Ketobacter alkanivorans: one gene and its partners. The protein of the gene in region 2 binds, or shares a complex with, the protein of the main gene of each other region. Links are inferred from orthologs where the notes say so. Each region holds a gene or a part of one and is shown on either strand. Other genes may lie near its edges.

The links. The genes of interacting proteins can lie anywhere in the genome.
Region 1: the proteins of tsaD (region 2) and tsaB are in contact, whole or in part, in a solved structure (PDB 4WQ4), measured with the Escherichia coli proteins. The link is inferred for Ketobacter alkanivorans from one-to-one orthologs.
Region 3: the proteins of tsaD (region 2) and tsaE are in contact, whole or in part, in a crystal structure (PDB 6N9A), measured with the Thermotoga maritima proteins. The link is inferred for Ketobacter alkanivorans from one-to-one orthologs. Residues at the interface, in WP_004082750.1 of Thermotoga maritima: Cys10, Asp11, Arg49, His50, Leu82, Gly84, Gly135, Gly136, Glu154, Thr155, Leu156, Asp157, Asp158, Ser159, Glu162, Asp165, Lys166, Arg169, Leu170, Tyr175, Lys213, Thr214, Leu217, Tyr218, Gln221, Arg222, Asn324; in WP_004082108.1 of Thermotoga maritima: Leu37, Gly38, Lys46, Lys57, Val59, Lys60, Ser61, Thr63, Phe64, Thr65, Leu66, Met67, Val69, Pro71, Tyr82, Arg83, Leu84, Asp86, Asp88, Phe89, Asp93, Ile128, Asp130, Glu131, Arg134.

Annotation. Positions count from the first base shown.
Region 1 is NZ_CP022684.1:1,052,548-1,058,100, forward strand. What follows is about bases 109-3,081. They hold tsaB (tRNA (adenosine(37)-N6)-threonylcarbamoyltransferase complex dimerization subunit type 1 TsaB), read right to left. Parts: upstream 1,960-3,081; coding sequence 1,258-1,959; downstream 109-1,257. Other genes in these bases: Kalk_RS04415 (undecaprenyl-diphosphate phosphatase), read right to left, coding at 109-746; Kalk_RS04420 (acyl-CoA thioesterase), read right to left, coding at 778-1,212; Kalk_RS04430 (ATP-dependent DNA helicase), read right to left, coding at 2,027-3,081. In the rest of the region: more of Kalk_RS04415, read right to left, coding at 1-108; more of Kalk_RS04430, read right to left, coding at 3,082-3,949; molybdenum cofactor guanylyltransferase MobA, read left to right, coding at 4,018-4,599; Kalk_RS04440 (hypothetical protein), read right to left, coding at 4,654-5,457. UniProt on the Escherichia coli protein: Required for the formation of a threonylcarbamoyl group on adenosine at position 37 (t(6)A37) in tRNAs that read codons beginning with adenine.
Region 2 is NZ_CP022684.1:3,946,660-3,954,448, reverse strand. The notes cover bases 3,489-6,437. They hold tsaD (tRNA (adenosine(37)-N6)-threonylcarbamoyltransferase complex transferase subunit TsaD), read right to left. Parts: upstream 5,502-6,437; coding sequence 4,476-5,501; downstream 3,489-4,475. Other genes in these bases: Kalk_RS16820 (GatB/YqeY domain-containing protein), read left to right, coding at 6,056-6,437; rpsU (30S ribosomal protein S21), read left to right, coding at 5,742-5,957; plsY (glycerol-3-phosphate 1-O-acyltransferase PlsY), read left to right, coding at 3,835-4,467; folB (dihydroneopterin aldolase), read right to left, coding at 3,489-3,732. In the rest of the region: Kalk_RS16860 (DMT family transporter), read right to left, coding at 1-464; Kalk_RS16855 (multifunctional CCA addition/repair protein), read left to right, coding at 870-2,135; Kalk_RS16850 (pteridine reductase), read left to right, coding at 2,132-2,869; folK (2-amino-4-hydroxy-6-hydroxymethyldihydropteridine diphosphokinase), read right to left, coding at 2,891-3,376; more of folB, read right to left, coding at 3,376-3,488; more of Kalk_RS16820, read left to right, coding at 6,438-6,502; dnaG (DNA primase), read left to right, coding at 6,515-7,789.
Region 3 is NZ_CP022684.1:3,486,268-3,491,823, reverse strand. Bases 109-3,084 are described here. They hold tsaE (tRNA (adenosine(37)-N6)-threonylcarbamoyltransferase complex ATPase subunit type 1 TsaE), read right to left. Parts: upstream 1,840-3,084; coding sequence 1,378-1,839; downstream 109-1,377. Other genes in these bases: Kalk_RS14930 (NAD(P)H-hydrate dehydratase), read right to left, coding at 1,871-3,084; Kalk_RS14940 (N-acetylmuramoyl-L-alanine amidase), read right to left, coding at 109-1,325. In the rest of the region: more of Kalk_RS14940, read right to left, coding at 1-108; more of Kalk_RS14930, read right to left, coding at 3,085-3,460; tRNA epoxyqueuosine(34) reductase QueG, read left to right, coding at 3,549-4,607; orn (oligoribonuclease), read right to left, coding at 4,594-5,142; small ribosomal subunit biogenesis GTPase RsgA, read left to right, coding at 5,231-5,556. UniProt on the Escherichia coli protein: Required for the formation of a threonylcarbamoyl group on adenosine at position 37 (t(6)A37) in tRNAs that read codons beginning with adenine.

The DNA of each region.
Region 1 (5,553 bases), 2.9 Mb from region 2 along the record:
GGCGTCATACCAATGCGCTCAAGCAAACTCAGAAACACATGAATGCACAAAAATGCGCTGATCGAAGACGCCAGAATCCCCAGCACCATCAAATTCCAAGGTACCTCCTGACCGCTAACCGCAAGCTTGGCCGTTTCCAATGTGCCCGCTGCAACGATGATAGGAATGGACAGCAACATGGAAAAGCGCGCTGACGCCACTCGACTGAACCCCAGGAACAACGCAGCAGTCATGGTTATACCGCTGCGGGAGGTACCAGGGATCAATGCAATCGCCTGGGCCAAGCCGATCACCAACGCAATGGTCAGTGTCATTCGATCCAGTTCCAGCCTGCCATTACCCTGCTTATCAGAGGCCCAAAGCAACAAGCCGAACACCACCGTTGTACAAGCAATCACAAAACTGGTGCGCATGTTCATTTCAATAAAATCACTGAACAGTCCACCGAATATCACCGCCGGAATGGTGCCAATAATCACGGCAAACGCCAGGTTCAGATCCTGATTCATTGATCGGGTCTGCACACCCGTCACCATACCACCCAGCATGCGCCGGATATCATGATTGAAATAGGTCACAACCGCCATCAACGTACCTAGATGCACCGCCACATCAAAAGCCTGCCCCTGATCCGGCCAACCCAACACCTGCGACGGTAAAATCAAATGCGCGGAGCTGGAAACAGGCAAGAACTCCGTTAAGCCCTGGATGATGGCTAATACCAATGCCTGAAGAATGATATCCATGTATGAATCCTTTTTTATAATACTGCGAGCGTTAAACTGGTGCTGTTAACTGATATCCACTCACGAACTCCGGGGGCATACGCTTGGGTCTGCCGGAATCCACCGCAACACACACCCACTTGGTACAACCGCGCAACGCAGTCACCCCATCCTTTGGCCGAATCAATTGATACCGTCGAGTAATGGAAATTTTTTGATCATTCTCCGTGATCCAGGTTCCCATTACCAAGGTATCGCCATTGAAGGTCGCCGCCAGATAGTCCACTTCATGACGTCTTGCCACCATTGCCCGATTCAGTTCAGTGTATTTATCCCAACCCAAACCCAATGCCTGCGAATGGCCCCAGGCTACATCTTCCAACCAACTGACATAGACCACATTATTGGTGTGCCCCATGATATCGATATGATCATCCACAACCTGGATAACACGATAGAAAGAAGGTGCTCCGAAATCCCAATCCAGCGCATTCACTTCTGCCTGATTCATGGCTCACTCCCAATTTCTGTCTTATGAATGTTTGGTGGATTTCACTGCCACATTATTGCGCAGATAAACCGGTACCACCTGTTCTGCAGGAATCAGCTCCCCCGCCGCAAACCCCGTTTGTGCCAGAGCGAGAAGATCCAGCCCGTGGGGTAACAGAGAGGGTTGGCAATGTTGCAACGGCCCTGTGCCTAACTCAAGTAGCTTTTGGTAACACCAACCACTACCAGCACCATTCCAGCTTGATTCAGCCTGAATTGCCCCATGACTGGCCACTTCTTCCGGCTTGCAAACACACTCACGCCCCACCAACTCAACTGATCCAGCTCCGCTTATACGATAAGAGCCCCAGTAAACCTCCCCCATGCGCGCATCGAATGCTGCGTGGCACTGGGTCCAACCCATTTCACGCCAGGTTCGATGGGCCAGAACTGCCAGCGACGACACAGACACCACAGGCAGGCCTGCACCAAAGGCCAATCCCTGCACCATACCAGCGGCGATACGCAACCCGGTGAACGCACCCGGGCCACGACCAAAGGCAATGGCATCGAGGTCTGACAGGGCCACCCCTGCCTCTGCCAGCAAGGCATCAACCATGGGCAGCACCAACTCAGCGTGCTTGCGTGGTTCATCCGTATGTCGAAAAAGATCCCCGGCCCCGGTACTAAGCGCCACAGAACAAGCTTCAGAGGAGGTATCAATAGCAAGAATTTTGGCGGTCATACTGCAGCTCGCATCCTAAACAGAGGCGGCATTATCTCAGGTTTCCGCAACGCTGAAAAACCCGCAATCAAAATGGATCTCTACCAATGCCCATTTTCAGCAGAAAAGCATCCACCTCCTGCAGCGATTCCGCCAAAGGCATAGGGGGCAGCGAGGATAAGAACCGTGGGCCGTATGATTTCTTCAGAATCCGGGTATCTCCCAGCACCACCAAACCTTCATCCTCGGTTGAGCGCAGCAGCCGCCCCACCCCCTGCCGCAGTCGGGTGATGGCATTGGGCACCATGTAATCATTAAACAGTGAAAGTTGCTCCTGACTGGCTTTGTAGCGCCACGCCAGACTGAGCACATCATCGGGGGAAGCAAACGGCAATTTATCGATGGCCACGCAGCGTAAGGCGGCACCACTGACGTCGATCCCCTCCCAGAAACTGCCCGTGGCCAATAACAAGCTACTGCTGTCTTGACGGAACTGTTGCAACAATTTATGGCGATTACTGTCCGGCTCGTAAATCAGCAATGTGCGGTCGGTGCGGCCCTGCAGAATCTGCGCCGTCTGCTGCAATGCTTCGTGACTGGAAAACAACAGCAACATGCCACCGTCCAAACGATCGGCTACCATCAACAACGTGTCTGACCAGGCCTGATAGAAGTCCTCATCTGCTGGCAGGGGCAGGTTCGTTGGAACCCAGAGTAAAGACCGATTAGAGTAATCCATCGCGGATTGGTGATGATGCGTTTCAACATCAGTTAGCGACAGACAACGCTTAAAGTAATCAAAGCTGCTATCAACCATCAAGGTTGCAGAAATAAAGATCCAGGCAGCAGAATCGGTATTCAGGCTCACAAACGGATTATGCAGGCGAGCCGCCACGATTCGTAGTTGGCTTTGATCTACATCACAGTACAGAACCGCCTTATCATCGCAAGCCTGCTGGAACATACTGATCCATTGCTGCAACTGTTTGATTTCTTTTTCTACGTCAACCGCAGCAAGATGCAGTGCAGCCAGCTGGGCCTGTAGCTGTAGCAATATTCCCTGCAGCGGTTTAAAACTGGTTGGTGCCACTGACTGAACACTGTCTGCCCCGCCTTTTTGCAACAATTGCTGACGGATTTGCCCCCACAACTGCTCCAGTCGCAATAACAGCGTGCCAAGATCGGCGAACAAGCCTGAATGCTCGGCACTACATCGACGAACCCGTTTCAACCAACGTTGGAATCCGTACTCCTCCATGGTTTCGGTATTACGGCGCACCAGCAGATCCGGTAACTGGTGGGCCTCATCAACGATGACCACATCCACCGCAGGCAGCAATGCTCCCATTCCCTTTTCAAACAGCCCCTGATCACTCAGAAGCAGCGTGTGGTTAATCAATAAGACATCAGCGTTTGCTGCTCGCTGGCGTGCTTTCTGGAAATAGCAGTTATCAAAATGTGGACAACGACGCCCCACGCATTGATCCGCACTGAGGGTTAACAGGGGCCGCAATTGAGAAATCTGTTCGCCCGTTACCGGCAGAGTCTGAATTTCACCATGACGGGTCTGCATCTTCCACGCCATGAGTTCAGACCATATGGAATGCACCAGCGCTGCCGCACCTGGTGCGGCCTTTCCATTCTGAATTTGCTCAAATCGGTAATGGCAAAAGTAGTTATCACACCCTTTCAACACAGATAACTGGCGCAATTCAGGTAACACCGCACGCAGTTTCTGATATTCACCCAACAGTAAGTGATCCTGTAATGTCAGGTTTCCCACTGACAATATAATGCGCCGACTGGACAGTAGCGCTGGCAGCAAATAGGACAGCGTTTTACCGGTGCCGGTGGGTGCTTCCAGCGCTAGGGATTTACCGGCAATCACCCCCTGCTCAACCTCAAGTGCCAGCCTGATCTGTTCTGGTCGCACCCCATAGCCAGGCCAGTGCTGAGCCAATAAGCCGGTCGGAGATAAACATTCTTCCACTCTGGATATCTGGGGATGCATAACAACTCGGGTATACTTTGGGCACTGGCGCGCGAATGAAGCGCAATGTATCACAATGGGAGATAGGCATGTCAAAATCGCGAGCTATTACCGGCATCATATTGGCCGGAGGTGAAGGCCGCAGAATGGGAGGTCAGGATAAGGGCTGGCTACAACTTCAAGGCCTGCCGATGATTCGCAGGGCCATTGAGCGACTGCAGCCCCAGGTGGAGCAAATCGTTATCAGCGCCAACCGCAATTTAGATGCATACGCCAAACTGGATGCTCGTATTTACTCTGATGATACGCCTTATCAGGGCCCGCTAGGGGGAATCGCAGCCTGCCTTGAACACATTGACACGGATTACGGTTTGATCGTGCCCACCGACGCACCGCTGATCCCAATTAACCTGGTGGAAAGTTTGAGCGCGCATATACCTGCCAAATTAATACTGTGTCGGGATGAAAAGCGTATGCAACCGCTGTTTGGGCTTTATCATCGCTCGTTGGCCGCGTCGATTAGAGCATTTCTGGCAGGAGGGGATCGTAAACTAATGCTGTGGTGTGAGCAGCAAGACCCTGAAGTTGTCACGATCGGTGACAATAGTGCTTTCACGAATCTTAATACGCCGTCTGAATTGAGCGAATTTGAGAAAAAACTTCACATATAAACAAGAAAAGCCCCAAAAAGGGGCTTTCTTGTAGCACATCACATCAAACCGATATTACGCTTTCTTTGGTCTGCCACGTGATACTGCTTTTTTCTTGGCTGGAGCCTTCTTGGCGGCTGCTTTTTTGGCTGGTGCCTTTTTAGCAGCTACTTTCTTGGCTGGCGCCTTTTTAACGGCTTTCTTCTTGGCTGGTGCCTTTTTCTTGGCTGGAGCCTTAGGAGCCGCCGGTGCTGCAGCTTTCGCTACACGCTTTTTGGCAGGACGCTTCTTGGGCTTGGCAGTAGCCTTTTTAGCAATAGCCTTCTTCTTGGCGGCTGCTTTCTTGGCTTCGGCCTTGGCCTTGGCAACTTCTTTTCTTTCCTTCGCCTTCACTTTCTTGGCGTCGGCAGCTGCGCGAGACTTCTTCCAGCGAGCTTCGAAAGCATTTACTGCTTTCTTCAGATCCGCTTCAGCACGGCTGGAAACCGACTCGGCGAACTCTTTAACGGCATGAACTGCTTTCTGTTCAGCTTCGATCACAGAAGCTTCAACTCGGGCAACTGCATGTCCCACTTTGGCGTGACGCAGAGCTTCGCGCTTTGCCTTGGCCTGCTCAGCAGCTTTAGCAGCGGCCTTTTTAGCAGACTCAGCAGAACGCTGGGCAGCTTTGGTGCCAGCTTTCTTGGCAGCCACAGCTTTGGTTTGAGCTTCTTTGCTTGCAGCAGCCGCTTTTTTGGTTGCTTCATTCAGTTCAGCTTGGACTTTAGATAATGCAGCTTCCGCTTTCTCCAGGATAGGATGCGCAGGTGCTGCCGCTTTTTTTGGAGCTGCTTTACGTACTGGACGTTTTTTCGCAGCGGCTTTTTTAGCTCTTGCCATGATTCTGTCTCCTCAGCTATGGCATTTTCAGGCACACACATTTACTCAGCTAGCAAAATGTGCTTAAAGAAAAAGTAGCACAAAAAAAATGCATGT
Region 2 (7,789 bases):
CCCACACCAACAAGGGCAAACCCTGTGTACGCGCGCTCAGTAAACGCCACATCCTGACTGAAAATCACCAGCAACCCAGACACGCCCGTCAATATTGCCATCCATTTGGCCAGAGAAAAGGGCGGCTCCTTCAACAGAAACCGCGCCATCACTGCCGAGGCGATGGGTGACAAGCCAAACAACACAGAAATCATACCGCTGGATATGTATTTGGCACCGATATACACGCTCATTAATCCAAAGAACAAACCAATATTAGAAACCGCATAGGTTTTTATCGCCTGCCGATGCCATGGCACCACCACCTTTAACAGCCGTGCCGCTATCCATCCGATGATAGCAGCCAAAAACATACGGCTTAATGCACCCGCAAGAGGCGATAGCCCCTGGGAGCTCCATTGCACACCCAAAGGCGTAGTTGACCACACTAAAACTACTGCAAGATAAGCAGCTGGCACCGACATGATTGGTTCACTCCTGTTTTCCTCCTCGATGAAATCGCACCACTCTCGGCAACCTGCAGAACTTTCAGAAAACAAAAAGGCCGCAGGTTGCTGGAACGCTGCGGCCTTTTAAAATCAGGTTTAGGGTTTATAGATTAATTCCGCATCCCCTCCGCAGCAATCCCTGCCATACGCCATGCGCGGACGCAGGCAAGCACACAGCGTTTGTATGCTGCGGCTGGGGCGACAAAGTCGAACTTGCTGATTGCGAAGAGATGAATGCTCATTTCGATTACGTAATTAACACTAAAGTTATGACTGATTGCGTTACACTATAGGTGCTGATTCGATTGGCGGTCAACGATTTTTTCAGCGTTTAAGACATTATTCACAAACTGGTTAACAGGCAGATTGGAAAGACTCTTAATGAACGTGTATCTGGTGGGCGGCGCCGTACGAGACAAGCTATTGAATCTTCCAGTAAAAGATCGGGACTGGGTAGTGGTGGGTGCGCTGCCACAAGATCTTCTGGAGCAAGGCTATCAGGCTGTCGGCAAAGATTTCCCCGTATTCCTCCACCCGCAAACACACGAGGAATATGCGCTGGCCCGGACAGAACGCAAAACCGGCGTGGGCTATACCGGCTTTGAATGTTTTTTTGGTAAAGACGTCTCCCTGGAAGAGGACCTATCCCGCCGCGACCTGACCATCAACGCCATGGCCGAGGATGACAGCGGCAACATCATCGACCCGTTCAATGGCCAAACAGATTTACAGACGCGACAGCTGCGCCATGTATCCGATGCTTTTGTTGAAGACCCGCTGCGGGTGTTGCGGGTCGCACGCTTTCTTGCGCGGTTCGACGAGCAGGGCTTTTCCATTGCAGATGAAACCCGAAAGCTGATGCGCCACATTGCCACCAGCGGCGAATTACAACATCTGACACCCGAGCGTGTCTGGACCGAAACCGAAAAGGCACTGCTGGAGCCTTCTCCCTGGCGTTACTTTGAAGCCCTGCAAGAGTGCGGTGCACTGGCGGTTATTTTTCCGGAACTGAGCTCGCTGTTTGGTGTTCCACAACCCCCCAAACACCACCCGGAAGTTGATACCGGCGTTCACGTGATGATGACGCTAAAAGCAGCTAAAGCCCTCATGGCCCAGCCCAAAAACATAGACAAAGAACAGACCGTTGCCATCCTGTTTTCACTTCTGTGCCATGATTTGGGTAAGGGCTTGACGCCACCAGAGCAGCTACCCAGTCATCCAGGGCATGAGGACATCAGCGACCTCCTCAGCAAGAAAGTGTGCCAACGATTGAAAGCACCCAATCCGGTAAAGCGCCTCAGCAGCCTGGTTGCGCGCTTCCACACCCACAGCCACCGAGCGTTCGAATTGCGGCCCAGCACAGTTATGCGCTTGTTTGAAGGGTTAGATATTTTTCGCCGCCCAGAGACCCTGGAACACTTTCTTCTGGCTTGCGAAGCAGATGCCAAAGGCCGCACCGGATTTGAAACCCGAGACTACACTCAGGCAGACTACCTGAGAGATTGCGCCCAGGCAGCGAACGCTGTGCATGCAAAAGTACTGGTCAATCTGGGCTTTCGCGGTGAAACGCTGGGCACAGAATTACGCAAGCGTCGCATAAACGCCATTGGCGACATCAAAAAAAGCTACGTCAGAGAAACACCATGAACGACAAAAAAATTGCCCTTATCACCGGCTCGGCTAAACGCATCGGAGCATACATAGCAGAATATTTACACCAGCAAGGTTACGACATAATTCTGCACTATCGCCATTCAGGTGCTGAAGCCAAAGCCCTGCGAGATAAGCTCAATCACAATCGAGCACACTCCTGCATCGCTCTGCATGCGGATCTGGCGGACCCATCTGCGTGGCAGCAACTGACAGAGCAAACCCGCAGCTGGCAACACAGATTGGACTTGCTGATAAACAACGCCTCGTCGTTCTACCCCACTGCGCTGGGCCAGACCACTCTACAACACTGGAACGATCTGTTTGCCAGCAACGCCCAGGCTCCTTTTTTCCTTACCCAGCAACTCGCTCCTCTACTAAAAGAGAGCAAAGGCTCTGTCGTTAACATCATCGATGCGCTGGCAAGCCAGGCTAACGCAGACTTCATCCCTTACAGCATGGCAAAAACAGCCCTGCAAACGCTGACCCGCTCAATGGCAAAAGCACTGGCTCCCGATGTGCGCGTTAACGCCATCTCACCAGGTGCCATGCTATGGCCTGAGGGAGAGCACAACATCAACGAAGAGCAAAAGCGGAATATTCTGGCGGGGATACCGTTGCAAAGAGAAGGCACAGAACTGGACATCGCCAAAGCCGTTCTTTTTTTGGCAGAAGACGCCCCCTATATTACGGGGCAGGATATTGCTGTTGATGGCGGCCGCAGCCTTTAGTACAACTAACAGGGCACGCCATCAAAACAATGACACTTGCCACAAGGCCTGTTTGGTCTTGTCGTATTCCGCCCATAGCTGGGAGTATGTCACCTGCAACTGCGGATGCAGCTCTTCACCGGCCACATCCACCAGGGGCAACAATACAAACGCATTTTTCACAATCTCAGCTCGAGGCAGCGAGACTCCATCGACATCACCAACGCAGTCGTCATAGGTTAAAATATCAATATCCAGCGTTCGGGCACTGAATTTGGGGCCACTGCGCTCGCGGCCGTTTTCGTCTTCTATTTCTTTGATTAACCGCTGCAATTCGCCAACACTTAAATTCGTATCGACACCCACCACAAGATTATAAAAGTGATCCCCATCAAAGCCCACGGCTTCACTTTCATAGACCGGCGACACCGCCAGCTCACCAAAGGAGTGCGCCAAGGCATCCAAAGCTGCTCGAATATGCCGCTCTCGATCAATATTACTGCCCAGGCTCAAGTACACCCTTGCCATCAGGGCTTTTCTCCCCGCTCAATGATGACTCCCACATCTTGAGACCCGCGCACCGCGCCGGGCTTACTTAAGCGCAAACGCAACCAGGGCACACCAAACTCGTCCCGCACAATGGCCGCTATGGTTTCTGCCATGGTTTCCACCAGCTGGAAATCACTGCCTTCAACAAAGCTGATTATGCGCTTGGCAACGGATTTATAATCCAACGCATCACGAATATGATCGCTGGCAGCAGCCTTGCGAATATCCGTAGCCATCTCAAGATCCAGGCTGACTGTCTGCTTGATGGCTCGCTCCCAGTCAAAAATACCTATAACGGTTTGTATTTTCAGGTCACGTATATAAACAATATCCATTCTTCGGCCTACTTCAGCGTGTTTGAGGGCAATCTATCAAGATGCTCTGAATGTGACAACTTGCGATGTGGCAACTTGAGCACACTCAATATAAGTGAAACAATGTCATTCTCATTTACGGGAGACAAGATTCTGGAAAGCCTGCTCGCCATCGTACTGTGGATTTTTTCTTACCTGCTGGGATCTATCTCGGCAGCGATCCTGGTGTGTCGTATATTTGGCTTTCCCGACCCACGCTCTACCGGCTCCCACAACCCCGGCGCCACCAACGTGCTCAGAGTGGGCAACAAATTCGCTGCCGCGCTCACCTTGATCGGCGATGTTGCCAAAGGCGTGGCCCCCATAATCATTGCCCGCGAACTTGGGTTGCCGGAGTCGATCGCTGCTCTGTGCGGTTTTTGCGCGTTCCTCGGCCACCTTTACCCTGTGTACTTTGATTTTCGCGGTGGCAAAGGCGTGGCCACCGCATTTGGCGTTTTGGCAACCTTGCACTGGCCATCCATGCTGGTGATCGGCGGCCTCTGGCTGCTGGTGTTTGCCAGCACCCGTATCAGCTCACTGGCCTCGATCACATCCTTCTTTCTGGCTCCACTGATTGTACTGCTGTTTAAAGCTGAGTTATTTCATCCGATCTTAGTGCTGTCTTTAATGCTACTGTTTCGCCACCGTCATAACATCACCCAACTGGTCAAAGGCGAGGAGCAAAGCTTTCGCAAAACCAGCCAGCGCGACTGACCAAGCACCTAACTAAGCAACTCCGACAGAGGCCAACGCGCCCGCACCTGCACCTTAAGATCAGACTCTGCCCCTGCCAGCATACGCTGATACCCTGCATAGGCGATCATGGCACCATTGTCGGTGCAATATCGCAACTGAGGATAGAATACTTCGGCCCGCTGCTTAAGCACCATCTCAGCCAGCTTTTGTCGCAGTAAACGGTTCGCACTAACGCCTCCTGCCACCACCAAGCGCTTCGCTCCCGTTTCCTTTAAAGCCCTGCGACACTTCAACATCAAGGTATCCACCACCGCATCCTGAAAAGCCCAGGCGATGTCAGCAACATCCTGCTCAGTAAGGCCACCAGGCGCAGCAGCGCAATCATCACGAGTATTAAGAGTGAAGGTTTTCAGGCCGCTAAAGCTGAAGTCCAGCCCGGGCCTATCCACCATCGGCCGTGGAAACCGAAACCGGTCGGGGTTGCCCCCCTCTGCTGCCACCGCCAATGCCGGCCCGCCTGGATAGCCCAACCCCAGCATCTTGGCCGTTTTATCAAAGGCTTCTCCAGCGGCATCATCCAAGGATTCGCCGAGGATGTCATAGTGGCCAATGGACGTCACGTTCACTAACTGGGTATGACCACCACTGACCAGCAGCGCAATAAAAGGGGCTTCTGGCGACGGATCTTCCAGCAATGGCGCTAACAGATGTCCTTCCATATGATGTACAGGCACCGAGGGCACTCCCCATGCAAACGCCAGGCTTTTCGCCACCGCCGCGCCCACCATCAACGCGCCCACCAAACCGGGGCCAGACGTATAAGCGATGGCATCAATCTCAGCCGAGGTACACTTGGCCTGCGTCATCACCTCCTCAATTAAGGGCAACAGTTTACGCACATGATCACGGGAGGCCAGCTCTGGCACCACACCACCATACTCTGCATGCAGCTCTACCTGACTGTACAAAGCCTCCGCTATAATGCCTTTCTCGCTGTCGTAAAGCGCAACGCCAGTCTCATCACAAGACGTTTCAATGCCTAAAATTCGCACAAACCTACCTAATCAGCTTCATTAAACACGCCTAAGACGTGGAATCTGCGGGAAGTTTACCGCCAGCAGCCCCCTAAATCGACGCCAACCGAAAAAATCTACTTTACTGGAGAAAGGGCCTTTGCATTTACAGATCAATGCCATTAAAATGCGGCACCCCTATGGCCACGGCCGTAAAGCGATGGTTAGTAATTAAACCATCAATAGAATTCATAAGTTCACAAGTAAGGTGATTTGTTAATGCCTAATGTAAAGGTTAAAGAAAACGAGCCATTTGACGTAGCCCTGCGTCGCTTCAAACGTTCCTGCGAAAAAGCGGGTGTCTTGGCAGAAGTTCGCCGTCGCGAGTTCTACGAAAAGCCCACCCAGGTTCGCAAGCGTAAGCAAGCTGCCGCGGTAAAGCGCCACGCCAAAAAAGTGTCTCGCGAACAGATCCGCCGCAAGCGCCTGTTCTAAGCACTTTACGCTGCAAATACCTTACACATAACGCCGGCGGGCTTGACCCGATCCGGCGTATTGTTGTTTTATTTTATTAGACCAAAACGGGAATCATCATGTCTGAGATCAAAGCCAAACTGAACGATGCCGTAAAAGAAGCCATGCGCGCCAAAGACAAATCACGCCTGTCTACCCTGCGACTGGCCACCGCAGCACTCAAGCAGATCGAAGTGGATGAGCGCATTGAGCTGGACGACACCCGCGTGCTCGCCATCCTGGACAAAATGGTCAAGCAGCGCAAAGACTCCGTTGAGCAGTTCACCCAAGGTGGGCGCGACGATTTGGCGCAAATAGAGCTGGCCGAGATCGACGTGCTGAAAGACTTTCTGCCCCAAGCCATGGACGAAGCCGAAATAGCCTCCGTAATTCAAGCCGCTATCGCCGACACCGGCGCCCAGGGCATGAAAGACATGGGCCAGGTGATGGCCATCGTGAAACCCCAAGTTCAAGGCCGCGCAGACATGGGCGCGGTCAGTAAAAAGGTCAAAGAGCTGCTGGGATAAATACCCTACCCCATGGCCGGCCGCATCCCCGAAACGTTCATCGATGATGTTCTATCCAGAACCGATCTGGTAGAACTCATCGACAGCTACGTGCACCTGAAACGCACCGGCAAAAATTATTCGGCCTGCTGCCCGTTCCATCAGGAAAAGACCCCATCGTTCACCGTCAGCCCGGAAAAGCAGTTCTATTACTGCTTTGGCTGCGGTGCCAGCGGCAATGCCGTCGGCTTCCTGATGGATTACACCCGGCTCGGGTTTGTGGAAGCCGTGGAAACCCTGGCTCGAAACCTGGGCATAGAGGTGCCTCGCGAGGAAGGCCAGAACCAACCTCGGGAAGACTACCAACCACTCTATAAAATATTGGAATCCGCCACAGCCTTCTACGAGCAGCAACTGCGCAACCCCAAAACCAAAGATCGACCGATCAGCTATTTCAAAGGCCGCGGACTCAGCGGCCAGACCGCAAAACAGTTTCGCCTGGGGTATGCCCCTCAAGGCTGGGACAACCTGATCAGCGCATTGGGCAACAGCGATGCCGAAGTCAAAAATCTCATTAAAGCCGGCCTACTGATCGAAAACGAGCAGGGCCGCCGCTACGACCGCTTCCGTGATCGGGTCATCTTCCCTATCCGCGACAGTCGCGGCCGAGTCATCGCCTTCGGTGGCCGAGTGATGGGCGACGACAAGCCCAAATACCTGAACTCGCCAGAAACCCCTGTCTTCCATAAAGGCAAAGAGCTCTATGGCCTCTACGAAGCCAAGCTGGCCAGCAACAAGATCCGCCGCTTTGTCATTGTAGAAGGGTACATGGACGTCATCGCCCTGGCCCAATTCGGCATCCCTTACGCCGTGGCAACCCTGGGCACCGCCACCAGCCGTGACCACATCGAAAAACTGTTCCGCAGCAGCGACGAGCTGATCTTCTGCTTTGACGGCGACGAAGCTGGCCGCCGCGCAGCGTGGCGTGCACTGGAAAACGCGCTCCCAACCGCCAAAGATGGGCGTCAGATCAAGTTTCTACTGCTACCGGAAGGAGAAGATCCAGACACCCTGGTGCGTAAAAACGGGACAGACTACTTTGAAGGCCTGCTGAACGAATGCGACACCCTGTCAGAATACTTCTACAAGCACCTTGGCGCTGAAGTAGACACCCGCACCATGGACGGCCGGGCTCGCCTGGCAAGCCTGGCCAAACCTTACCTGGAGCAACTGCCAAGCGGCGTTCTACAGCAACTTATGCTGAAACGGCTCGGAGAAATCACTGAGCTGGCCGACATCCAACTGGAC
Region 3 (5,556 bases), 460 kb from region 2 along the record:
AGGGCCGCCAGATCCACCCGGTAACGTTGGGCAATACCGGACAGTGTCTCACCACTGGCAATGCGATGCTTCAGGGCATCGCGCTGCTCTTTAAGGGCAGCAAAGTAGGTGCCCGGCGGGGGGTGCTGATCGAAGTAAGTGATGATGCCGCGACCAATGGCCCGCGACAGCTTGACCTGATGATCGGTGGAACGCAGGTTACGCTCTTCCGTTGGGTTGGAGATGAAGCCGGTTTCCACCAGAATGGAAGGGATGTCGGGTGACTTTAGTACCGCAAACCCCGCCTGCTCCAGGTGTTTCTTGTGCAGGTGGGTAACCCCGCCCATCTCCCGCAACACGATGGAGCCCACTTTGATGCTGTGCTCCATACTGCCTTCCATCGCCAAATCGTAAATGACCGAGGCCACCATCTCGTCGGCATTGTTGATGTTGACACCGCCTATGGCATCGGACTGGTTTTCTTTTTCCGCCAACACCCGCGCCAGGGTACTGGTGGCACCGCTACGGGACAATGCGAACACAGAAGCGCCACGCGCTTTACGGTTATCAAAGGCATCGGCGTGAATGGATACAAACAGATCGGCATTGTGCTTGCGCCGGGCAGCTTCCCTGCGCGCTGCAAGCGGGATGAAATAATCACCGGTGCGAATCAACACTGGCTTGATGCCTTTTTCGACCTGTAAGACGTTATAGATACGACGGGCAATTTGCAGTACGACGTCTTTTTCACGAGTGCCTTTGGCACCAATGGCACCGGGATCTTCACCACCGTGCCCGGCGTCGATTGCCACCACGATATCGCGGCCGCCTTTGATGCTGCTGTAGGATTTGGGCTGGCTCACGCTGGCTGGCTTGGCGGTCGCCGCTGGCGCGGACACCGCGGCCACTGCATTGCCAGGACCTGTGTTCTCCAGATCGATCACCAGACGGTGACCATACTGTTCACTGGGCTTGAGCAAAAAACTTTTGGGGTTGAGTTTGCGATCCAGATCCAGCACCACCCGCAGATCGCCATTGGACTGGGCAGCACTGCGCACATTGACCAGGGGCCCACCCTTGAAATCCACCAAATCCAGGGCTTTGGATTTATCGGCGTTTGGAATATCAATGACGACCCGGTTAGGTGCCTCTAAAGTAAACAGGTGATGTGAGACGGGCCCAGTGAGATCGAAGACGATCCGGGTGTTATCGGGGGCATTCCACACCCGCACACTGCTGATCTTCTCTGCTGCCAGCGACAGGGGTGTCGCCAGTATGATCCCAAGCACTACGGTTGCTTGCAGCAGTTTCTTCAATGACTTTTTCAAACCCTTCTCTAACCTCATGAACACAAAACAGTTTCCCCATCTGACTTTTTAGGCTTTTTTTGCCGTTTGGTCAAATTTTCGTTAATCGACCTAACATTGTTTGGCCTGCTGCTGAGTTGGCAACAAGGCTGGCCAGACGCCCGTTGCCTTGCTTTTCGAGCCTGAGAACAAGGTCCGGTGGCGGAATCATGTCCCCACCGCGATCGGGCCACTCAATGATGCAGACTGTGCCCGGGTCGAAATAGTCTCGTATGCCGATAAATTCTAGCTCTTCCGGGTCGGCCAGGCGATACAGGTCGAAGTGAAACACCCGCAACCCCGGCAATTCATAGGGTTCAACCAATGTATAGGTGGGACTCTTAACCGCGCCTGAATGCCCTAAAGATTGGATAATGCCTCGACTGAGAGTGGTTTTGCCTGCGCCCAGATCCCCCTGCAAGTACAACACGCCACCCGCCCGCAACTGCACGGCCAGCTGTTGACCCAGTTTCAGGGTGGCGGATTCGTCAGATAGAGAGAAGGTCGTGTCCATAAACATGCCTGTGGTTAGAAGACTGTGCCAGTCAGCAAGGATTCACCAGGCGGCGAATATAGGGCATTAGGTCGGTGGCCAGCAAGCCCCGCTGCCCAAGAGGAGCGTGAACCTGCGAATATTCTTCGTCAGTGTGCTCCGTCTGACCAGTGGCAAGATCGCCAGCGGCGGCATGCACCTGCACCCCGGCAGCGGCCGCCTGCTCCACACTCAGGCCCTGTGCCAACAATCCACCGATAACGCCGCTGAGCACATCCCCCATCCCCCCGGTGGCCATGCCTGGGTTCCCGGATCGACACACCCAGGTGCGCCCGGCATCGCTGGCAATCAGACTGCCTGCGCCTTTAAGTACCACCGCACCACCGTATTGCTGTTGCAGCCCCCGCACAGCGGCGTACCGATCCCGCAGGACCGCATCGATGGTGTCACTCATCAGGCGAGCGGCTTCACCCGGATGAGGGGTTAGCACCCAATTACCACGACCTGTCCTGGCGGCGGTGGCGTCATCACAAGGTTGTCCGCTGGCCAGCAGGTTAAGGGCATCCGCGTCCAGCACCATGGGCAGATCCGTAGCCAGTGCCTGTCGCAACAAAGACTGACCCCAGGCGCCCTGGCCTATACCGGGGCCAACCACCAATACGTCGACATTGTTCAGCTGAGCGCTGATGTCCTCCCCCACTTCGACCCCGAGCACCATGCATTCGGGGCGACGTGACAGGATTGCACTAATGTGTTGCGGCCGCGTGATCACCGAAATCAAGCCAGCCCCGGAGCGCCCTGCCGCCTCGGCGGCCATGGCGGCAGCGCCCCCCATCCCCAGATCACCGCCAATAACCAATACATGACCATTATTTCCCTTGTGGGAAAGACGGGAACGGGGCGGCAGCCACTCTCGAATACGGGCGTTGTTGATGAGTATGGCGCTGGGGGGCATTGGCTCCACCACGGCAGCAGGCACCTGCAAGTCGGCAAAATATAAATCACCCACGTAGTCGGGCGCCTGCCCGGTCAGCAACCCCTGCTTAAGACCGATAAAACTGATGCTGCAATCCGCTTTTACCGCATGCCCCAGCACCCTTCCGCTATCAGAGCAAAGCCCGGAGGGGATATCCACCGCCAGCACCGGACAACCGCTCCTATTGATCACGTCGATGGCCTGGGCATAATCACCCCGAACCTCGCCACTCAAACCTGTCCCCAACAAAGCATCGACAATGATATCGGCCCCATTCGCACCATCCGACAGATTCGGGTCAAAGGCTTGAAACGATGCACCCTCGCCCTCTGCCCGTTGCAGCGCGGTCAGCGCATCGCCCTGGGTTCTTGTGACATCACCCACCTGCACCACATGAGCCTCGAAGCCGGCCTTTTCTGCCAACGCCGCGATCACGTAGCCATCGCCGCCGTTATTGCCCACGCCGCAAAAAATACACACACGACGAGCCTGCGGCCAACGATCCCGCAGCAAGTCAAACGCCGCCTGCCCGGCCCGACTCATCAAATCAAAACCGGGGATACCGTGCTCTTGAATGGCGAGTCGATCCAATTCACGCACTTGATCCGCCCGATACAGGGCAGAAGGCAATTCGCTGGTATACTGCTTCGATGTTGCACTGGTCATGGGCGGCTCCCTGCATTATTTCTGTGTGCTGTCTGAGAGCCTTCTTATACCACAAGCGCACACTCTTTCTTATGACGCAGGCTGTAATTTGAATTACCAGGAACTCGCCAACAATATCAAGCAATGGGGACAAGAACTGGGGTTCCAGCAGATTGCCATTGCCGATGTCGCTCTGAATGAGCATGAAGAGCACTTGCAAAACTGGTTGGCCGCCGGGTTTCACGGCGAGATGAATTACATGGCCCGCCACGGCACCAAGCGCAGCCGCCCGGACGAGCTGCAACCGGGCACGGTGCGTGTGATCAGTGCGCGCATGGATTACTTGCCGCCGGATACACAAATAGTTGAGGTGCTGAACGATGCCTCCAAGGCGTTCATCAGCCGCTACACATTGGGCCGCGACTACCACAAGCTGATTCGCAAGCGCTTGACCCAGCTGGGCAAGCGGGTGGAAGACGCCATCGGCCACTATGGCTATCGCGCCTTTGTGGACAGCGCCCCGGTGCTGGAAAAGGCTTTGGCAGAAAAAGCCGGGCTGGGCTGGATCGGCAAACACACACTGCTACTGGATCGCTCTGCCGGGTCGTGGTTTTTTCTTGGGGAGATCTACGTGGACATCCCCTTGCCGGTGGACGAACCGGTGTCCGCCCATTGCGGAAAATGCAGCGCCTGCATCGACATCTGCCCCACCCAGGCCATTGTCGCGCCTTACCGGCTGGATTCCCGCAAATGCATATCCTATCTCACCATTGAGCTGCATGGCCCCATCCCCGAAGCACTGCGCAAGCCTATGGGCAACCGGGTATTCGGCTGTGATGACTGCCAATTGGTATGCCCCTGGAACCGCTTTGCCAAGTTCACCCAGGAAGACGACTTTAAACCCCGCCATCAGTTGCAGGATCGCACGCTGGTGGAGCTGTTTATGTGGGATGAGGAGACTTATCTGCGCAATACCGAAGGTTCAGCGATTCGCCGTATCGGCTACCAACGCTGGCTGCGCAATTTAGCGGTGGGTTTGGGTAATGCACCCTCCACGCCGGACGTTATTGCGGCCCTGCAAGCAAGGGCCCATCACGAATCGGAGCTGGTGCGGGAGCATGTGTGCTGGGCACTGACCCAGCACACGGGTGCGGCTAAGACTGAATAAACGTCTGACGGTAATGTTTCAGTTCGGCGATGGACTCTCGAATATCATCCAGCGCAAGATGGGTGGCGGACTTTTTGAAGCCCTCCAGCGCATCCGGTTTCCAACGCCGCGCCAGCTCTTTCAAGGTACTGACATCCAGGTTGCGATAGTGGAAAAACGCCTCCAGCTTGGGCATATAGCGGTACAAAAAGCGGCGATCCTGACAGATGCTGTTGCCACACATGGGGGAGGCACGATCATCCACCCATTGCGACAGAAATTCGATGGTGGCCTGCTCCGCCTGCTGCTCGTTCACCTCACTGGCGCGCACCCGCTCGGTCAGACCGGACTTGCCATGCTGATTGGTACACCACTCATCCATTTTGGCCAGGGTGCCATCACTCTGGTGCACCGCAAACACCGGCCCCTCGGCCAGGATATTGAGGTCAGCATCGGTGACAATGGTGGCAATTTCGATGATGACGTCGCTATCGGGGTCTAACCCGGTCATTTCGAGATCCAGCCAAATAAGATTGTTTTTACGATCAGTGGTCATGAATAATCCTTCAGTACCTAATAAGTTGTGCCCTACGGGTATTAACGTAGAATAGCGCAAGAACCGAATTCTGACCGCAAAGGCCCTAATGAGCAAACGCAAACTCACCCGTCGCCAATCCTGGCGCATCCAGAAAGTGCAGGAAGAAAAAGCGGCCCGCTTGACCAAAAAAGTCAACGAAGTGGGCGATTCCGACGAGTTGGGTGATGAGGAGGAAGGCCTGGTGGTAAGCCACTTCGGCACCTTCGTGGAGGTAGAGCCTCATTCCAGCCCTAACCAAACCGCCCAGTGCCATTTCCGCGCCAATGTCGGCGCTATCGTGGCTGGCGACAAGGTTGTCATGCGACAGGGGAAATCCGGGTATGGCGTCATAGAAACCGTGCTCCCCCGCGGTTCGCTGCTATCCCGCCCTGA